4 regions of the Paraburkholderia sp. DD10 genome follow, and region 3 is predicted to be linked to each of the others. Evidence: riboswitches for the same ligand, from Rfam matches in the RefSeq annotation. Region 3 holds a riboswitch; each other region holds the start of a gene.
The links. Region 3 has a riboswitch for cobalamin ahead of cobW (cobalamin biosynthesis protein CobW). Riboswitches for the same ligand answer to the same signal wherever they lie in the genome.
Positions count from the first base shown of each region.

Region 1: linked by a shared signal. The riboswitch ahead of cobG (precorrin-3B synthase) and the one ahead of cobW (cobalamin biosynthesis protein CobW) in region 3 are both predicted to bind cobalamin.
Region 2: linked by a shared signal. The riboswitch ahead of ACOCG7_RS14290 (CbtB domain-containing protein) and the one ahead of cobW (cobalamin biosynthesis protein CobW) in region 3 are both predicted to bind cobalamin.
Region 4: linked by a shared signal. The riboswitch ahead of ACOCG7_RS16055 (TonB-dependent receptor domain-containing protein) and the one ahead of cobW (cobalamin biosynthesis protein CobW) in region 3 are both predicted to bind cobalamin.

Region 1 covers NZ_CP185392.1:1,789,104-1,792,307, reverse strand. The annotation lists gene ACOCG7_RS08155 (precorrin-8X methylmutase) at 1-222, opposite strand, end outside; gene cobG (precorrin-3B synthase) at 223-1,722, opposite strand; cobalamin riboswitch at 1,806-1,985, opposite strand; gene cbiE (precorrin-6y C5,15-methyltransferase (decarboxylating) subunit CbiE) at 2,070-3,204, shown strand, end outside.
Region 2 covers NZ_CP185392.1:3,141,036-3,144,239, forward strand. The annotation lists gene ACOCG7_RS14280 (FUSC family protein) at 1-701, shown strand, start outside; gene ACOCG7_RS14285 (CbtA family protein) at 836-1,588, opposite strand; gene ACOCG7_RS14290 (CbtB domain-containing protein) at 1,600-1,821, opposite strand; cobalamin riboswitch at 1,862-2,004, opposite strand; gene ACOCG7_RS14295 (histidine phosphatase family protein) at 2,056-2,667, shown strand; gene ACOCG7_RS14300 (hypothetical protein) at 2,729-3,169, opposite strand.
Region 3 covers NZ_CP185392.1:1,344,509-1,347,712, reverse strand. The annotation lists gene cobN (cobaltochelatase subunit CobN) at 1-846, opposite strand, end outside; gene cobW (cobalamin biosynthesis protein CobW) at 853-1,953, opposite strand; cobalamin riboswitch at 2,043-2,312, opposite strand; cobalamin riboswitch at 2,381-2,620, shown strand; gene cobA (uroporphyrinogen-III C-methyltransferase) at 2,841-3,204, shown strand, end outside.
Region 4 covers NZ_CP185393.1:150,783-153,986, reverse strand. The annotation lists gene ACOCG7_RS16055 (TonB-dependent receptor domain-containing protein) at 1-1,793, opposite strand, end outside; cobalamin riboswitch at 1,882-2,137, opposite strand; gene ACOCG7_RS16050 (ATPase) at 2,345-2,701, shown strand; gene ACOCG7_RS16045 (cell division protein ZapA) at 2,698-3,012, shown strand; RNA gene ssrS (6S RNA) at 3,125-3,204, shown strand, end outside.

The DNA.
Region 1 (3,204 bases), 440 kb from region 3:
GCAGAGAATCGGCGCGCCTTGCGCGAGCGCCGTGCGGCCCGCGGTGCCCGCGCCTGCGGAAAATTGCAGGGCGTCGACGATATCCACCATGCCGCACGCGTGAATCACGCGCACCGCGAGTTTTTCCAGGTCCGCGGGGATGCGCGATAAATCGGCTTCCGCGCGGATCGTCGCGAAGGATTGGCGATAGATCTCCTGACCGTCGCGAATGTAATCAAGCATCTATGGGCTCCGGGCCAGGTGGTCGAGCAGGTCGGCGGCCTGGTCGATCGTCAGTTGGCGCGCGACGCACTGGCCGAAATCCGAGTGGCCGTCGTCGCGTCGATAAAGGTCGTAAGTGCCGGGCGACACAGCCAGCAGTGTGTACGGCGCACGATGCGCGGCGGCGCACGAGCGCGGGCAGCCGCTCAGATGGACCTCGACGTTCTCGGGCAAGCGCGCGGCGAGCCGCAGTGCGTCGGCCTTGGTGTCGGCGAGGCTTTTCGCGCAGCCTGGCGAGCCCGCGCAGGCGATCAGACGCGTGATGGCTTGCGTGGCATCGCAGGCGAGGCCCAGCGTGTTCAGTGCGGTCAGCACGGCTGGCACGGCGTGCGCCGCGATGTCGGTCAGCAGCACGCTTTGCCACGGCGTGACGTGCAGCGTGCCGTTGCCTTGCTGTCGTGCGAGCGCGGCGAGGGCATGCAGGGTGGCGGCGTCGAGGCGGCCTAGCGGCGGCTGGCCGCCTACGTGCCAGGTCTCCGTCGTGCGTTGGGCGTGCGCGCCGAGCCGACGCGCGGCATCGGCCGGTGTCGCGCGATGCCAGGACGCGAGCGACGCGTCGCGTGACAGCGGGAAATCGACATACGTTTGCGCGCGCTGCAATACGGCGTCGACGGAACGCGCGGCGAGCAGGTGACGCATGCGCGTGGCGTCGGCGGCGGCGAGGTCGAGAAACGAGTGCAGCAGCGCGCGGACAAGCGCAGGGACTTGCGATGACGACACGGCGGCTAATGCGCCTGCGTCGTCCACGCGACGAGCTTGTGTCGAGTCATCGCAACCGGCAGCCGGGTTTTGCGGTAACGCCACCGCTGGCGGGCAACCGGCAAGACCGAACACGAACCGCACACCGTCACGAACTTGCGACGCCGCGAGCCACACGTCATGCGGATGATCGAGCCTTGCCAGGCGCTCGCCGCCATCCACCAGCAGCGCGAATTTCGGCGACAACGCCGCGAAGCGCGCTTCGCCTTGCAGCAGCGCCAGCAGTTCGGCGCACAGCGGCCTGGTGTCGAACAGCGCGAACGGATCGCGCCCGGCGGCGGGGCTGATCATCACGTTGCGCACGTCGTCGGCGGCCGCCGCGCGGAGCGAGTTGGAAGCCGGCGCGGCGCGCTTCGCCATCGCATCCGAACCAGCCGCCGCGTCTGGCGCCGCTCCATCGGGCCCAAGCCCCGCCGCCACCAACGCCGCGCTCAACGCCGCTGCCTCGCGGCCACGCACGCCGCGCACCTGCAAGTTCGCGCGATTGGTCAACTCGATCACGCCGGCCGCATGCCGCGCGCTCGCCTCGGCAATCGCCGCGGCCTGCGCGGCGCTCAGCTCGCCGCCAGGCAGCTTGATCCGGCAGATGCCGCCGTCGCACGCGGCGACGATGCGCAGCAGCCCCGGACACGCCGAGGGCCGTGGCGCTGGGGCCGCGTCGGGCAAAACGGTGGAGGGCGAAGCTTGATTCAAGACGGACACCGGGTTTAGCGTCGCGCGAAAGCCCGAGCAAGCCGTGAGGCGGGCATTGCTGCGGCATCGGTACACCCCGCCCGATGCAGGCTGGCACGAACAGTCTCGCCGGCAGGTCTCCTGGCTGGCAGGTCATGGTCCGCCGCTGCCTTCCCGGTGAAACCAGTGGCGCGGAGCGCAAACGGACTCGCTGCATACAGTTGCGGGGGCAGCCACAGTGGCACTGTGTTCCCTCTTCGGCCCCGAAGGGCACCGGCGGCTGTATTATGCCTTTTTTCGGACAGCACAACGAGGCTGGACGCTTTGACCGGCGTGGCACAGCGCATGATTTGAAGACACAGAATGAGGATGGATGCATGCCTGCGTGGCTGACGGTGGTGGGCATGGGCGATGACGGCTTCGCCGGTTTGGGACGGCCCGCGCGGCGTGCGTTGCTGGAGGCGTCGGTGATTTACGGCGGCGAGCGTCATCTGGCGATGCTGCCCGCGCGCCTCGCCGCGCGCCGCGCGGCATGGCCGCGGCCGTTCGATCTCGCGCCGTTGCTGGCCGAGCGCGGCGCTTCCGTATGCGTGCTGGCGAGCGGCGATCCGATGCTGTTCGGCGTCGGCGCGACGCTCGCGCGGCAGTTGCCGGCCGGCGAGTTGCGGGTGCTGCCCGCGCCGTCGTCGCTGTCGCTGGCGGCGGCGCGGCTCGGCTGGCCGTTGCAGGAGGTCGCGACCGTTTCGCTGGTGGGCCGGCCGCTGCCCACGCTGAACGCGCATTTGCACGACGGCGCGCGCGTCTTCGTGTTGAGCGCCGATGGGCGCACGCCCGCGGCGTTGGCCGAACTGCTCAACGCGCGCGGCTTCGGCGCGACCCGCATGATCGTGCTGGAACATCTGGGCGGCGAGCTGGAACGTCGCATCGACGGCCGCGCCGATCAGTGGTCCGCTCCCGATGTCGCCGCGTTGAACCTGATCGCGCTCGAATGCCGAGCGACCGAAGGCGCGCCGCGTCTGCCGCTGACCTGCGGCCTACCCGACGACGCTTTCCGCCACGACGGCCAGTTGACCAAGCGCGACGTGCGCGCGATCACACTGGCGCGCCTCGCGCCGACGCCCGGCGAATTGCTGTGGGACGTGGGCGCGGGCAGCGGCTCGATCGGCATCGAATGGATGCGCGCGCATCCGACCTGCCGCGCGATCGCGATTGAAGGGCACGCGGAGCGGCAGCGTTTCATCGAGCACAATCGCGACGCGCTGGGCGTGCCGGGTCTGCAACTCGTGGCCGGGCGCGCACCCGAAGCGCTGCAAGGGCTGCCGGCGCCGGACGCCGTGTTCATCGGCGGCGGCGCGACGGCGGCGGGCGTGCTGGACACGTGCTGGGCGCGTCTGCGCGACGGCGGCCGGCTGGTCGCCAACGCGGTCACCTTGCAAGGCGAGGCGGCGCTCGCGGCCTGGCGCGAGCAACATGGCGGCACGCTCACACGCATCGCGCTGGCCGACGCGCAAC
Region 2 (3,204 bases), 1.6 Mb from region 3:
CAATGGGGCCGTTGGTCGAATTGCGGATCGAGGAAGTGCTGGTGGGTTGTCTCGTGTCGTTCGCGGTGGCGGTCCTGATGATGCCGCTCGCGGCGAGCCGTCATGTGGAGATGAGGCTTGCGGCTGTGCTGGGTGCGTTGCGCGAGGTGGTGCGGCTGGGCGGGTCCGCTGCGCTGGCGGCGGATGCGGCTGTCGCCATGCGCAAGCTCGACCGCGGTTGGCATGAGTTGCGAATCGCGCTGAAGCCGCTGCAAATGCAGCGCGTGGTGGCGTGGAATTCTGGTGTCGAGTTGGCCACCGGATCGCTGCTGTGCTGTTTGCACTGGGCGCGGGTGTTGAGTGATTCTGCTCGGCGCGGGGTGTCGGGTGAAGTGGCGCTCAATGCCGCGAATGTGCGGGCGGCGCATGTGGAATCGATCGTGGCGCGGCTTGATTCGTTGATCGCGCGTTATAGCGGTGCGGCTACTGGTTCTGTGGATGGCGGGTTGGATGAGCGCGTGTCGGTATTGCCGGTTTTCGATTTGGAGGCGGCGGCTCAGGCGCCAGTGCTTGCGCAACTCGATGGCGCCGTTGCGCAATTGTTTGAGCGGCTGACCCAGCCGGTCGGGGAAAGGCGCGGGGTGTTCGATTGGGTGTTACGGGTTGGAGCGCGTAGGGCGTACGCTGTGGCGTCGAACAGCCCTCGAAGCCCTGGCGACTAGTTCAGCGAAGCTGCGAGGACGGCGGTAACCAGTTGGCCCATGCGGGCAATAAAAAGCCCGCACGAGGCGGGCTACAGGCATACGTCAACCGGGCCCGGTAGACGGAGCCCACACTCTTCACCAACAGAAAACGATCAAACGGACTTCACCGCCGCCCGCCCCGCGCCTACCCGCGTCAATCCGCTGTGCTCCACCAGCGCGCCGAACAGCAGTCCGATCGTCGTCCACATGATCACCTGCATGCCGATCGCCGCGACGCGGAACTTCCACAGCAGCACGGCCGGGAAAGCCGCCGGCACTTCGTTGATCGTCGGCATCGACAATTGCACGGCAGCGATGATCGCGACGAACACCACGCCGCCCACGATCGAGCCATTCCACGCGCCCAGTTTCATCACCGCGCGACGCCGCACCTTCAGCGAAAACACCATCGCGGTCAGCGAGATCGCGATCATCAGGAAGAACAAGCCGGTGCGCGTTCCGATCGTGTCGGGGTCGCCCACCGCCGGCGGATTCGCGGGGTACTTGATGTTCGGGACGATCACCAGCGCGATGAACGCGCCGAGCGCAAGCCATGCCGACAACGCACGCGCGCTCAATGCGCCCACCCGTCCATAGGCGTAGGCGAATACGAGCGCGAACAATCCGCCGAACGCCGCGCCATACGTGACCACGCCGGTCAACAGCCCCAGGCCCGCCTGCGTATCGCGGCTAACGAGGTCTTCGTGTTCATGCGCCTCGCCGCCCTCGGCCGCCGCCGCGGCCTTTTCCTCGAAGGATATCGCCTGATCGACCTGCGGCTCGCCCGCGAGCCGGGCGAAGCCGAACGTGAGCAGTCCCGCGGCGATGCCTGCGAGCATCCCGCGCAATAACAACTTACCAACCATGTCGAACTCCGTTAGTGGCAGGGAAAGCCGAGCAGATGGCGACCGTCGTGCACGAACTCATGCACGTACATGCCGGGCACCAGCGACGTGGCGCCCTGTTCCGCCCCAACGAAGTAAAGCGCGAGCAACAGCAGCAAGCCGCCGAACACGACCCAAGGCAACAACTCGCGCAGCGGAATCGGCGTGGGTTGAGCAGCGGGCGGGTTGGCGGGATCGAAAACAGCTTCGGTCATGATGGACATCTCCTGGGGGTAGCGCGCCCCGATAGTCGATTGCAAAGGAAGGCTGCGAAGCTCAGGTCTGGCTTTCGGCTCGTGATGCCGATTACAGTGGCGCGACCGCGCCGGGCTCTCACCGGCTTCCGCACTTCGCAGTGCCGCTATTCTACGCGCTAAACTCCGGCACTCGGTAGCGCAACGCGTCCATGCGGGCGTTCTGCCTTGGCGTACCTCTATGGAAGTCATCGAATGGACACAAGGCTGTTACTGGTCAGCCACGCATCGACCCCCGCCATGCGCGCGGGCCGCTTTCCCGCCGACGATCCGCTCGACGCTCGCGGCCTCGCCGAAGCCCAGGCCGCACGCCAGCGCCTGGCGATTGCCGACGCCGCCGCGGTCTTCGTCAGCCCCGCAGTTTGCGCGCGCGATACGGCGCTGGCGTTGGGCCTCGCCGCAACGGTCCACACAGCGTTGGGGGAGATCGACTACGGCGATTGGCAGGGACGCCGCCTCGCCGATCTCGCGAATGAAGCGCCGCAGCACCTCGCTGCCTGGCTGCGCGATCCCGACTTCGCGGCGCACGGCGGCGAGTCGTTCAGTCAACTCGTGAAGCGCCTGGGAGAATGGCTCGATGCGCTGGACGGCGCGATCAGCGAAGGAACGACCGGTACAACAAGCGCCCCGCGTCAAAACCCGCGCAACGTGGTCGCCATTACGCACGCGCCGGTGATTCGCGCGGCGCTCGTTCACGCACTCGGAGCATCGCCCGCCGTATTTCCACGCATCGAAATCGCCCCGCTGTCGGCGGTCGAATTACGGCGTTCATCGCGCGGCTGGACATGGTGGCTCGCGTCGCACTGACAACACCAGCGCGACGCCCGCCGTCGGATTTGAAATCCACGCATATCGGCCCGCTTGCCGCTCATTGACCCGACACCACCAGGCGCAGCCTCGCTGAACCCGCCGGCGCCAGCGTGATTTCGGTCCGCTTACCCGGCGCGCCCGAATAAAAGTGCTGACGTCCCGGCGAATTCTGATCGTGGGTCGCTTCGGGCAGACACGACGCGATATCCGCCGCGACGGCCTGCAGCGCGTCCGCGCTCGACCCGGCGTCATGATGCGGCGTCCACGTGCATTGGTAGCTGCCCCCGCTCGCCGAGCATTGCGCATCGTCGCCGTAAGGTTGCGCGACGCCCTTGCCGTCGTCGGGCGTCAACGAGGCCAAGCCGCCTGGCGCAGCCGCCACGATGCGTTTGAGCGATGCGCACGGACTGGGCGCATCGTCGGCACTCGCGCTGCCGGGCAGCACGGCGCCTAGCGACGCGGCGGCAAACGTGGCGGCGAGGAAGCGGGCGGGGTTCATGTCGGCGCGATCCCTGAAAGCGGTCGACAGGCTGA
Region 3 (3,204 bases):
CGCGAGCGGCTCGGGGTCGTCGATCGCGGACGCGGCGAACGCGGTCGTATTCAGCACCAGCGCGACGTTATGTTGCGCACAGAGCGACTGCACGACTTCGCGGCTCATCGCGTCTTTCAGCGACGTAATCGCGATCGGCAACGGATTCAGACCTTGCGCATCGAGCGCGTCGATCAGCGCATCGAACACCGCCGTATTGGCCGCTTGCAGATGCGCCTTGTAGAACAGAATCGCGGCCACCGGCGCGTCTTGCCGCCAGCGCGCCTGCCAGTCGGCGATCGTCGGCGTGTCGCGCTCGGGGTGGTAGAGCGTCGCGGCCGGCAACGCGCGCGGCGGCGCGGGCTCGCGTCCCCAACCGAAGCCGCGATACGCGATGCAGCGCAAAAACGCCTCGGCGTTTTGCGGGCCGCCTTCACGCAGATAACGCCATAGCTGATGGCACAGATCGGCGCTCGCGGTGCTGCGCGCAAGCAGGTTCGGGTCTTCCTGGAGATCGCCGGAGAACATCGCGAGCGTCTGCTGCTTGCGCTCGGCGAGCGCGACCACCTGCTCGATGCCGTAGGGCCAATAGGCTTCGCCGCCAAGATGATCGACCACCACGACGCGCGCATGCTGCAACACGTCCTCGACATAAAAATCGACCGAGGCCGGCTGCCGCAGATACGTGACGTTCGCGAGCCTCACGCTCGGGAAGCCGTCTCCGAGACGAGGAAACACGCTGGCGAGCAGCGACAGCGTGGTGTCGGCGGAACTGAGCACCACGATATCGGCGGGCCGCTGATCGATGCGGATCACGCCTTGCGTGTCGTCGACAAAACCACCCGGCGTGGTGCGCAGCAGATGCATGAGCGCTTACGCCTGTTGCGCTTCGGCGCTCGACGCCACACCGAGCGCCGCGTCGAATGCGCGTTGCAGCGCGTGCTGATCCAGGTCCTCGCCGATCAGCACGAAGCGGCTTTGCAGTCCCGCATCGGTTTCATGCGCCTGCCAGCGCCGATCGAAATAACTATCGAAACGCCGGCCCACGCCCTGGATCACCAGACGCATCGGCGCGCCCGGCAAAGCCGCGAAACCCTTGACGCGGTAAATCGTGTTCGTTTCGACCAGCCCTTGCAAAGCGGCGATCAGCGCTTCGCGCGATGGCGCGCTCGCCTGCACCACCACCGAATCGAATTCGTCGTGGTGGTGATCGGCGTCGTCGGCGGAACCGTGGTGATCGTGGCGCAAGTGGATGGTTTCTTCCGAAGCCGCCTCGAGACCCAGCAACGTGTGCAGATCGAGTTGGCCCATCTGCGCGCGCACGATCTTCACTTGCGGTGGAATCTCTTCACGAATGAGGGCTTCCACGGCGCTTTGCCGCGCGTCGTCGAGCAAATCGGTTTTGTTCAGAATCACCAGATCGGCCGCGGACAACTGATCCTCGAACAGTTCGTGCAGCGGCGATTCGTGATCGAGATTCGGATCGGCCTTGCGTTGCGCATCCACGGCGGCCGGGTTGTCGGCGAACTGGCCGCTCGCGGCGGCGGGGCCGTCCACCACGGTCACCACCGCATCCACCGTGAAGCTGTTCTTGATCTGCGGCCAGTTGAACGCCTGCACCAGCGGCTTGGGCAAGGCGAGGCCCGACGTTTCGATCAGCACGTGATCGATCTGCTCGCGGCGCTCGACGAGTTTTTCCATCACCGGAAAAAATTCTTCCTGCACGGTGCAGCACAGGCAACCGTTCGCCAGTTCATACAGTTGCCCTTCGGTTTCGACGCCGTTTTCGTCGCAACCGATTCCGCAGCCCTTGAGGATTTCCCCGTCGATGCCGAGCTCGCCGAACTCGTTGACGATCACCGCAATGCGCTTGCCGCCCGCATGCCGAAGAATGTGCCGAAGCAGCGTGGTCTTGCCGCTGCCGAGAAAGCCCGTGACGATGGTGACGGGGATCTTGCGCATTTGAGTTTGCATCGTGAGGTCCATTCGATCGACGGCGTTGCTGCAACAGGGAAAGACAGCAAGCGGGGTGAGGTCATGAACGCATGCCGCATCCCCGCGGCGTTCGTCCTGCGTGCTCTGGCCGGTATCCGGGCTGGCGAAAGCGCCGCTTCCCCTTCCCGTGCGAGTGATTTCTCGCCCAGTGGTTGTATGCCGACGCGGCCTTGCGCGTGGACATCGAAGCCGGCTCCGCGGTACGTGACGTACCGCATTTCGCTTACCGTTGCGGGGGCAGCACAGGTTGACCCGGTCCTTGAAGGCGGGTGCCCTGTTTCCCGTTTAACTGCATGCGCAGGAGCGCGCACACGAGCACCAAAGTGCGTGCGAGTGTAGGCCCGCGACCCGGCGCAGTCAAGAAAACGCGAGGACGGAGGCGCTTATCGGATGGGGCGTCATGTGCTATCGTAAGCGCGCGTTTGGTGCCCGCACATGCATTCGCGTGTGCAGTTAAACGGGAAACAGGCCGCGCTTGCCGCGCTCAACCTGTGCTGTCCCCGCAACGGTAAGCGACCTGCGGCGCTCGATGGGTTTTATAGCGCCGCGCATGCGTTTTCGATGCCACTGTCCGACGAATGCGGACGGGAAGGCAAAGCGCATGAGGCCGCCAGCCCGGATACCGGCCAGACGCGGAGGCAGCGAACGTCACGCTGCCGGCCGCCGGAATCCGCGAGGGACGGATGTGATGGCGCTGAAGCACGGCGTGGTCCCCGCTTGCATGTATCTTGGTGAAGCGGCGCATTACGTCATGCCTGATATCCGTAGCACCGCATGAGTTCTTCCCTTTCCGCCGGCTCGCACGCCCTCCTGGCGCTTCGGCCCTTCCCGTCCGTCACGACATGGCGCGCGCCATGCATGCCGCGATGAGCCGCGCGTGGCTGATCGGCGCGGGCCCCGGCGACGTCGAACTGATGACGCTCAAGGCGACCCGCGCGCTCGCGCAAGCCGACGTGGTGCTGGTCGACGATCTGGTGAATCCCGACGTATTGCAGTTCGCGCGCGCCGACGCGCTGGTGATTTACGTCGGCAAGCGCGGCGGACATCCGTCCACGCCGCAGGCCGGGATCATCGTGCAGATGCTCGCGCATCTGCGGGCCGGGCGCAGCGTCGCGCGTTTGAAAGGCGGCGATCCGTTCGTGTTCGGGCGCGGCGGCGAGGAATTGCAGGCGCTGCAAGCAGCGGGCATCGACGCCGAAGTGATCAACGGCATCACGGCGGGCATCGCGG
Region 4 (3,204 bases), on a different replicon from region 3:
GCTTTCGTGATGTTGTAGCGCGCCGACAGATTCACCACACCGTAGCCGCCCAGCTTGCCGCTGCTATCTTCGCGCGCGCCGCTCACGATCCACTCGCCGCCCACGCGCCAGCAGGCGATGCTGCGATTCACCGCGAGCGATCCGAAACGCCGCGCGCGCCGCAGAAGGTCGGCATCTTTGTCGAGGTCGACGGGATTTTGCAGCGTCAACGACGCGCGCACGTCCGTCTTGCCGACATGGCCGCTCCACGATCCTTCGAGTCCCTGCACCTTCGCATGCCCGACGTTCTCGGCCAGATAGATGCCGGGCGTCACCTGCTGATAATCGATCAGATTCGAATAGCGCGTCTGGAACGCGCTCAGGCGCATCACGCCGAGCGCGTTCGACGCGTACTGCAACGCGGCCTCGATCGAATGACTGCGCTCCGGCTCGATCGACGCGTTGCCGCTGTACGGATAGTACAGATCGTCGAAGCTCGGCGCGCGAAACGAATCCGAATAGCTTGCAGTCGCCTTCCAATGGCCGGTGATGTCGAAACCGTAGCCGAGATAGTAACTGTTCGCTCCGCCGAAATCGGAATACTGGTCGCGCCGCACATTGGCCTGAATCTGGTTGCGCCCAAAGCGCCCCGTATAGCCGACGAAACCCGAATCCACATGACGATCCGGCGCCGCGAACGTATCCGAGTCGAGGCTTTGATCGAGATGCTCATAGCCCACCTGCAACTTCTGCTGCGCGGCGAACGTGAAATCGTTCTGCCACGTGTACTGGCGATTGTCGGTATCGAAGCGGCCGTTATAGATGCCGTTGGTTTTCGACACGCTGCGGTCGTCGCCTTCGGAGACGATGAAGTGGGTGGTCCACCAATCGGTCAGCTTGCCGTTCGCGAACACCGACATCTGACGCACCTTGCTATACAGATTGTTTGAATCGGTCGGCACGCCATACGCGTTGTCGTAACTGTTGTTGCCGTTCGACTGGAAATACGTGACGCCCGCGTTCCATTGGTCGTTGAACCTGTGACGCAGCGAAGCCGAAATGCTTTCGTTCAGATAGCCGTTTGCGTTCGGATTGGCTTGCGGCGCCTCGCGCGGATTCAGCGACGAGAAGCCGTCGCCCTTCGAACGGGCGAGCGACAGGTTGAAGGTGGTGGCGCCGTCCTTATCCAATGCGCCGTTCACGCCGGCCTGCTGCGTCTGCGTGTGATAGCTGCCGTAGCCCACCGAAAAGTTGAAACGCGGAGGATGGTCGCCACCGTCTTTCGTGAACACCTGCACCACGCCGCCGATCGCGCCCGAACCGTATAGCGCGGACCCGTTGCCGTTCACCACTTCCACGTGATCGATCTGGTCGAGCGGGATCTGCGCGAGTTGCGATGTACCGAGGGTCACCGAGTCGACCCGCACGCCGTCGATCAGCACCAGCGATTGCGTCGACGACGCGCCACGCAAAAACAGACTCGTGGTCGAACCAGGGCCACCTGTACGCGAGATTTGCGCGCCGGGGGCGAGTTGCAGCAGGCCGGGCAAGTCGGTCGCGGTGCTGTCGGCGATGTCCTGCTGATCGAACAGCGCCGTCGGCGGAATCGCGTCGGCGAGCGCTTGCGGGCCACGCCCCGCCGTGACGACCACCGGCGACAACACGATGGGCGATGAACCTGCAGCCGCGGCAGCCGCGGACGAGGTGGAAGAAGACGCATCGGAAGAGGTGGAAACAGCAGCGGCCTGAGCGTGCACGACGAGCGGCACGCCCGCAAAAACGAGCCACGCCGCGCGAGCGATGGGGGACAGCATGGGATGACATTCCTGTGGGTAACGTGCGCGGCCCGCTTCCCCGCAGGCCGATGCGTAACGAGGCGCCCGCGCTTTTCAACGTTTTCGCGGACGTTCCTCTCCCTCTGGCCGGTATCCGGGCTGGCGACACATCGATCCCGCCTTCCCACGCGTGACGCGCAGTGGCACACTCGCACGTTCAGCTTCGAACACGCGATCAGGACCGACCTGCATGATGAATGCGGTCGCTTACCGTTGCGGGGGCAGCGCAGGTTCGCGCGTTCTGGCGAACGACGCGCCCTGCTTCCCGTTTAACTGCGCGCACTATGAAAGCGCGCGCGGGCACCAGAGTGCGGCCAGTTTAGGAGCGGCCCCCGAGCCCGTCAAGAATCGTTGATCGTTGCGCGATCTGTTCGGTTAAGTGCGGGTTATTGTCCGATGCGCGAGTACTTTTTCATCATATGGTCGATCAATGCCTGCATAAAGCGAGGTTGTTACGTCTCGAAACGAGACAAATGTCGGAACCCGCGATATTCCGCGCTAAAATGCGATGTCTTTAGAGGACGCAGCACATGCTCACCGAACTCGAAACACTTTCACAGAACATCGGCAAGCTGATCGCGATCAGCCAGCGCCACAACGAAGCGCGCCTCGCGCTCGAAGAGCAGCTCGCCCAATCACGCGCCGAAGTCGAAGCCACGCGCACGGAACTTGCAATGCTTCGCGAGGAACGCGATGCGCTGCAAGCGGAACGCGACGCACTGTCGGCCAAGATCGACGACGCCCAGGTGCGGCTGAATGCGATTCTCGAGAAACTGCCGCGGGCACGCGCGCACAATGAGCCGGACAACCAGCTCGATCTGCTCGAGCCCGCTCAGCATCAAGCCGAAACCGGGAGCGACGTGACCCGCCACGGAGAAAACGCATGACCACGAAGCAGATCGAAGTGTCGATTCTCGGCGTGCCCTATCGTCTCGCCTGCTCGGCTGAAACAGAAGGCGCACTGCTTGAAGCGGTCGCGCGTGTCGACGCCGAAATGTCGAAGATCCGCAATAACAGCAACGTGCGCGGCACGGATCGCATTGCCGTCATGGCTGCGTTGTCGCTGGCATCGGAACTGCTTAAGCTGCAAAGCAGCGTGCGGCACGGAGAAGCATTTCCCGCTGAGGAAATCCGGCGTACAATGCATCAAATGAACGAGCAACTGGGTACTGTGATCGAGCAGTACAGCATGCAATAACTATCTAGTGGCCGGTCGCGAGATTGGCTGCGGATTCAAGCGAAGTGCATGAGCGGTAGTCAATAAGACTCGGCAAACGTTTGAATTCCATCGTTTTAGTTTCATCGGTTTAGCTTCCCTGCCTGGTTCGCCAAGGTCATATATTCCTTGAACCAATGCCATGTGCACGGTTGCGGAAATTTGTAGCACGGG